2 linked regions of the Azospirillum brasilense genome follow. The protein of the gene in region 2 interacts with the protein of the main gene of each other region in a pairwise test. Links are inferred from orthologs where the notes say so. Each region holds a gene or a part of one and is shown on either strand. Other genes may lie near its edges. The genes, in order: uvrA and uvrB.

Evidence for each region.
Region 1: the proteins of uvrB (region 2) and uvrA interact in binary tests that used the Escherichia coli proteins (3 or more experiments, as listed by UniProt). The link is inferred for Azospirillum brasilense from one-to-one orthologs.

The regions. Positions count from the first base shown.
Region 1 is NZ_CP032346.1:581,567-585,314, reverse strand. The notes cover bases 252-3,685. They hold uvrA (excinuclease ABC subunit UvrA), read right to left. Parts: upstream 3,305-3,685; coding sequence 452-3,304; downstream 252-451. Other genes in these bases: D3869_RS16740 (hypothetical protein), read right to left, coding at 252-336. Outside these bases: more of D3869_RS16740, read right to left, coding at 136-251. UniProt on the Escherichia coli protein: The UvrABC repair system catalyzes the recognition and processing of DNA lesions. UvrA is an ATPase and a DNA-binding protein. A damage recognition complex composed of 2 UvrA and 2 UvrB subunits scans DNA for abnormalities.
Region 2 is NZ_CP032346.1:1,822,428-1,825,721, reverse strand. Bases 218-3,197 are described here. They hold uvrB (excinuclease ABC subunit UvrB), read right to left. Parts: upstream 2,787-3,197; coding sequence 648-2,786; downstream 218-647. Other genes in these bases: D3869_RS22235 (branched-chain amino acid aminotransferase), read right to left, coding at 3,000-3,197; D3869_RS22245 (neuropeptide-like protein 29), read right to left, coding at 280-543. In the rest of the region: D3869_RS22250 (DUF2336 domain-containing protein), read right to left, coding at 1-133; more of D3869_RS22235, read right to left, coding at 3,198-3,294. UniProt on the Escherichia coli protein: The UvrABC repair system catalyzes the recognition and processing of DNA lesions. A damage recognition complex composed of 2 UvrA and 2 UvrB subunits scans DNA for abnormalities.

The sequences.
Region 1 (3,748 bases), 1.2 Mb from region 2 along the record:
GCGGAATCCTAGCCGAGCGGGGAGGCCTTGAAACTTGTACGTTGGTAGGACGAACGAGGAAAAGATCGGCAAGACAACGGCCGGTCCCGCCTGTGCGGAACCGGCCGTTTCATTTGGGAGCGAAACGAAGAGTCCTTATTCGCTCTTGGTCGTCGTCGTGCGCTCGGTGGTGGTCGAGCCGCCGGTCGGCGGGGTGGTCAGGCTGGAATTGCCGTAGCCGGGCGAGGTGGTCGTGGTGGTGGTCGTGGTGCTGGTGGACTCGTCGGTCCCGCAGGCGCTGACCAGCAGGGCCGCGCCGAAGGCCAGCGCCACACCGGACATCATGGTCCTGGACATGCTCCGTCTCCATCCTGTTTGGCGAACGATGAAGAGGAAACGCCCCCGCGGCGGCTTTGTTTCCGGGACAAAAATCGGTCAAAAGAAAAGGGCCGGGGATGACCCCGGCCCTTCTTTACGCCCTCTTCCGGCTTTTCGGCTTCGCCTTCAGGTAGGGGGCCAGATACTGGCCGGTGTAACTCCGCTTGACCTTCACCACGTCTTCCGGGGTGCCCTCGGCGACGATCTCGCCGCCGCCGGTCCCGCCTTCGGGGCCGAGGTCGATGATCCAGTCGGCGGTCTTGATGACCTCCAGATTGTGCTCGATCACCAGCACCGTGTTGCCCTGGTCGACCAGCGCGTGGAGCACCTCCATCAGCTTCTCGACGTCGGCGAAATGCAGACCGGTGGTCGGTTCGTCGAGGATGTAGAGGGTGCGGCCGGTGGCGCGGCGGCTCAGTTCCTTGGACAGCTTCACCCGCTGCGCCTCGCCGCCCGACAGGGTCGTGGCGGGCTGGCCGATGTGGATGTAGCCGAGGCCCACCCGCTCCAAAGTCTCCAGCTTGTCGCGGATGCCGGGCACCGCCTTGAAGAACTCCTTGCCCTCCTCGACGGTCATGTCGAGCACGTCGGCGATGGTCTTGTCGCGGTAGGTGACCTCCAGCGTCTCGCGGTTGTAGCGCTTGCCGTGGCAGACGTCGCAGGTGACGTAGACGTCCGGGAGGAAGTGCATCTCGATCTTGATGACGCCGTCGCCCTGGCACGCCTCGCAGCGCCCGCCCTTCACGTTGAAGGAGAAGCGGCCGGGGCCGTAGCCGCGAGCCTTGGCCTCCGGCAGGCCGGCGAACCAGTCGCGGATCGGGGTGAAGGCGCCGGTGTAGGTCGCCGGGTTGGAGCGCGGGGTGCGGCCGATCGGCGACTGGTCGATGTCGATGACCTTGTCGAGATTCTCCAGCCCCAGCAGCTCGTCATGCTCCGCCGGATGCTCGCGGGCGCCCATCAGCTTGCGCGCCACCGCCTTGTAGAGCGTTTCGATGATCAGGGTGGACTTGCCGCCGCTCGACACGCCGGTCACACAGGTGAAGGTGCCCATCGGGATGCGCGCCGAGACGTTCTGAAGGTTGTTGGCGCGCGCGCCCTTCACCTCCAGGAACTGGCCCTTGTGGCCGGGGCGGCGCTGGTCCGGCACCGGCACGAAGCGGGTGCCGTTGAGGAACTGGGCGGTGACGCTGTCCGGATTGGCCTGGACCTCCGCCGGGGTGCCCTGGGCGATCACGGTGCCGCCGTGCTGGCCGGCGCCGGGGCCCATGTCCACCAGATAGTCGGCGGTGCGGATGGCGTCCTCGTCATGCTCGACCACGATCACGGTGTTGCCGAGGTCGCGCAGCCGCTTCAGAGTCGCCAGCAGCCGGTCGTTGTCGCGCTGGTGCAGGCCGATCGACGGCTCGTCGAGCACGTAGAGCACACCGGTCAGGCCCGACCCGATCTGCGAGGCGAGGCGGATGCGCTGGCTCTCGCCGCCGGACAGCGATCCCGAGCCGCGGCTGAGCGTCAGATATTCCAGCCCGACCGCGTTGAGGAAGCCCAGCCGCTCGTTGATCTCCTTGAGGATGCGGTAGGCGATCTCCTTGTCCTTCGGGCGCAGATGGTCGTTCAGCGTGCTGAACCACGTCGCCGCGTCGGCGATGGACATCTCCGCCGCCTGGGAGATGTGCTGGCCGTGCACCTTGACCGCCAGCGCTTCCGGCTTCAAGCGGGCGCCCTTGCAGGTCTCGCAGGGCTGGGAGGACTGGTACTTGGACAGCTCCTCCCGCATGTAGGCGCTTTCCGTCTCGCGGTAGCGGCGCTCCAGGTTGTTGACGATGCCCTCGAAGGCCTTGTTCGTCTGGTAGCTGCGCAGCCCGTCGTCGTAGGTCATCGTGATCGGCGCGCCGTCGGAACCGTAGAGGATGGTCTGGCGGACCTTCTCCGGCAGCGTCTCCCAGGGCGTGTCCATGGCGACGCCGAAATGCTTGGCGATGCTCTCCAGCGTCTGCACGTAATACTGCGAGGAGGAGCCGGCCCAGGGGGCGATGGCGCCCTTCTTCAGCGACAGCCGCTCGTCCGGGACGACCAGCATGGGGTCGAAGTAGATCTTGCTGCCCAGCCCGTCGCAGGCCGGGCAGGCGCCGAACGGGTTGTTGAAGGAGAACAGCCGCGGCTCGATCTCCGGGATCGTGAAGCCGGACACCGGGCAGGCGAATTTCTGCGAGAAGACGGTCTGCTCGTGCGTCTCGGCGTTCTCGACGAAGACGATGCCGTCGGCGAGGCCGAGCGCCGTCTCCAGCGAATCGGCCAGGCGGTTGCCAAGCCCCTCGCGGACGACGATGCGGTCGACCACCACGTCGATGTCGTGCTTCAGCTTCTTGTTGAGCGCCGGGACCTCGTCGATCTCGTGCATCGTGCCGTCGACGCGCACGCGCTGGAAGCCGCGCTTGCGGAGGTCCTGGATCTCCTTCTTGTACTCGCCCTTGCGGCCACGGATGAGCGGCGCCAGCAGCAGCAGGCGCGTGCCCTCTGGCATCGCCAGGATGCGGTCGACCATCTGGCTGACCGTCTGGCTTTCGATGGGCAGGCCGGTGGCCGGGGAGTAGGGGATGCCGACCCGCGCCCACAGCAGGCGCATGTAATCGTAGATCTCCGTCACCGTGCCGACGGTGGAGCGCGGATTCTTCGAGGTCGTCTTCTGCTCGATCGAGATGGCCGGCGACAGCCCCTCGATCGAGTCGACGTCCGGCTTCTGCATCAGTTCCAGGAACTGGCGCGCGTAGGCCGACAGGCTCTCGACGTAACGCCGCTGGCCTTCCGCGTAGATCGTGTCGAACGCCAGCGATGACTTGCCCGATCCCGACAAGCCGGTGATGACGATCAGCTCGTCCCGAGGCAGATCGACATCGACGTTCTTGAGGTTGTGCTCCCGCGCGCCGCGGACACTGATGTGCTTGTTCATGGAGTGTTCTTAGCCGAAACCGGAGGGGAAGGGAAGGCGCCAAAAAAAGCTCCGAAAGCCCGGACAGATATGTGCCACGCGCAGGCGTATTGCCACCGGCGCGCGTCCCTTTCCGGCCGCGTGGGACGCAGGGGCGGGATGCGGGAACGCCGGGGAGGGAGCGGAGAGGCGCCGGGGAGACGATGTTGGGGAGCCACCAAGGAATCGGTTGGCGGCACGGACTCTCTCTGCTATGTTTGTTCATGGAGTGTTCTCTTTCGTGCGGGCCGGGCGGGTTGATCCGGACGGAAGGGGCAAGACGCTCCGGCGGCGGCGGTTGACCCGTGCCCATCCCCCGTGCTTTGTGAAGCAAGGCGGGGCGGGCATGGACCGGACCACGGATCAAACCGGCCCTGCGAACAGACACCCCCGGTATCCGGACGCCCTTCCGCCGGGCGCCCGAAC
Region 2 (3,294 bases):
GCCGGCGCTCGCTGTCCGACAAGGCGGTTGCGGAGAATTGCTTGGCGATCTTGACCGCCAGCTCGGAACGGCTGTTCGGCGACGGGTCCGACAGCAGTCTGGACACGTCGTCCTTGGTGAGTTGATCGCTCATGGGTCCCCGACCCTTTCCTGCCCTGCTTCGCTGCCGCGCCTTGGATCGTGCATCAGCGGGAGCGAATGTATTCAGGTCATGATCGGACCAAAGCATTGAGCCTTTGTTAACGACGATTTCCGGTCACGGGCTGGCCCCGCCGCTCCTCACCAGCCGCCATGCCGGTGATGATGACGGGGGCCGCCATGGTGACCGCCGCGATGCCCCCCGTAATAGCCACCATAGTAGGGGCGGCCATACACGACGGGGGGCGGCCCGTAATGGCGGTACTGCGGGCGCTCGTAATAGCCGTAGCCATAGGAACGGTGTCCGTAGCCATAGACAGGTCCCGGACTCCCCGCGGCGACGTAGCAGCCGGACAGCAGGAGGGCGGCGAAGGACAAAAGAAACAGCGAGCGGAGCGTCGTCATTGGCGTTCCTGTGCCAGGGGTCGCGGCCCGGCGAGCGGGCCGTACTGGCAGGATGAACGCTTGGGACGGGGACATTATTCCCGACGCGACTCCGCCCTTCCCGGTCAGCGCCGTCCGCGGCGGCCCTGCTTCTTCGGAGCGCCCTCGGGAATGCCGCGGCCCTGGCGGGCGGAGCTGATCCCGATGCTGCCCGGCTGCTCCAGCCCGAGGTCCATCGCCTCCAACCGGCGGAGCTCGTCGCGCAGGCGGGCGGCCTCCTCGAACTCCAGGTCGGCGGCGGCGGCCTTCATGCGCTTCTCCATGTCGGCCATCACGGACTTCAGATTGTGGCCGACCAGCTCCGTCGCGTTCAGGCCGGTCTTCACGGTGACGTGGTCGCCGCGCTCGTAGACGCTCTCCAGGATGTCGCCGATCGCCTTCTTCACGGATTCCGGCGTGATGCCGTGCTCCAGATTGTAGGCCCGCTGCTTCTCGCGGCGGCGCGCCGTCTCGTCGATGGCGTACTGCATGGAGGCGGTGACCTTGTCGGCGTAGAGGATCGCCCGCCCCTCGACGTTGCGCGCGGCGCGGCCGATGGTCTGGATCAGCGACGTCTTGGAGCGCAGATAGCCCTCCTTGTCGGCGTCCAGGATGGCGACCAGCGAGCATTCGGGGATGTCCAGGCCCTCGCGCAGCAGGTTGATGCCGACCAGCACGTCGTAGGCGCCGAGCCGCAGGTCGCGGATGATCTCGATGCGCTCCAGCGTCTCCACGTCGGAGTGGATGTAGCGCACGCGCAGACCCGCCTCGTGCATGTATTCGGTCAGCGCCTCGGCCATCTTCTTGGTGAGCGTGGTGACCAGCACGCGGTTGCCCTTCGCCACCACCTCCTTGCACTCGTGGATCAGGTCGTCCACCTGGGTCTCGGTGGGACGGATGATCACCTCCGGGTCGATCAGGCCGGTCGGGCGGACCACCTGCTCGGCGAAGACGCCGCCGGTGCGCTCCATCTCCCACGGGCCGGGAGTGGCCGAGACGAAGACCGTCTGCGGGCGCATGCCCTCCCACTCCTCGAACTTCAGCGGGCGGTTGTCCATGGCGCTGGGCAGGCGGAAGCCGTACTCGGACAGCGTTTCCTTGCGCATCCGGTCGCCGCGGTACATGCCGCCGATCTGCGGAACCATGACGTGGCTCTCGTCCACGATCAGCAGCGCGTCGCCCGGCAGATACTCGAACAGCGTCGGCGGCGGCTCGCCCGCCGCGCGGCCGGTCAGGTAGCGTGAATAGTTCTCGATGCCGGCGCAGGCACCGGTGGCCGCCATCATCTCGATGTCGAAGGTCGTGCGCTGCTCCAGCCGCTGCGCCTCCAGCAGCTTGCCCTGGGCGTTGAACTCCTCCAGCCGCAGCTTCAGCTCGCGCTTGATCTGCTCGATGGCCTGGTTGAGCGTCGGCTTGGGCGTCACATAGTGGCTGTTGGGATAGATGCGCACGGCCTCCAGCGAGGCGATCTTCTCGCCGGTCAGCGGGTCGATCTCGTGGATGCCCTCGATCTCGTCGCCGAACAGGGAGATGCGCCAGGCGCGATCCTCCATGTGGGCGGGGAACAGCTCCACCGTGTCGCCGCGCACCCGGAACAGGCCGCGCCCGAAGGCGGCGTCGTTGCGCTTGTACTGAAGCTCGGTCAGCTTGCGCAGCAGGTCGGGCTGGGCGACGACCTCGCCCTTGCGCAGGTCGACGGTCATCTCCGAATAGGTCTCGACCGAGCCGATACCATAGATGCAGGAGACCGACGCCACGATGATGACGTCGTCCCGCTCCAGCAGCGCCCGCGTCGCCGAGTGGCGCATCCGGTCGATCTGCTCGTTGATCGAGGATTCCTTCTCGATGAAGGTGTCGGTGCGCGGAACGTAGGCTTCAGGCTGGTAGTAGTCGTAGTAGGAGACGAAGTATTCCACCGCGTTGTTCGGGAAGAAGGACTTCATCTCACCATAGAGCTGCGCCGCCAGCGTCTTGTTCGGGGCGAGCACCAGGGTGGGGCGCTGGACGTGCTGGATGACGTGCGCCATGGTGAAGGTCTTGCCCGACCCCGTGACGCCGAGCAGCACCTGATCCTTCTCGCCGGCGCGCAGCCCCTCGGTCAGTTCCCCGATGGCGCGCGGCTGGTCGCCGGAGGGCTTGAACTCCGACACCAGTTCGAACTTCTTGCCCGCCTCCAGCTTGGGCAGGGACTTCTGCGGGAGGGCGGTCAGGACGGGATGGGACATGCGGGTGCGCTCGCGCCAGGGGTACGGAACGGGAACCGAGTATATGGCCCACCCCACCCCCGCTGTCGAGCGTGGGCTTGTCCGGAATGTCCGCTCGCGCTTGCCCCTGGCCCTCCCCCGCTCTCAGCGGACCTATGGTCCGCCTGCCGCGTCAGCGCAAACCTTTGGTTTGCGCGAGAGCTGCGCAGGGGGAGGGAAAATAGGGCGTGTCCCTTACCCGCGCACCAGCGCGTCGTAGTCCTTCACCAGCGTCTCGCAAACGCGGCCCGGTGTGAAGCGGTGGTCGCCGATCTGGCCGACCGGGGTCACTTCGGCCGCGGTGCCGGTCAGGAAGACCTCCTGGGTGTTCGCCAGTTCGTCGGGCTGGATGTGGCGTTCGATGACCTCGATGCCGCGGGCCTTGGCGAGGTCGATCACCGTGCGGCGGGTGATGCCGTCCAGGAAGCAGTCGGGCTTCGGCGTGTGGATCTTGCCGTCCATCACCAGGAACAGGTTCGCCCCGGTCGCC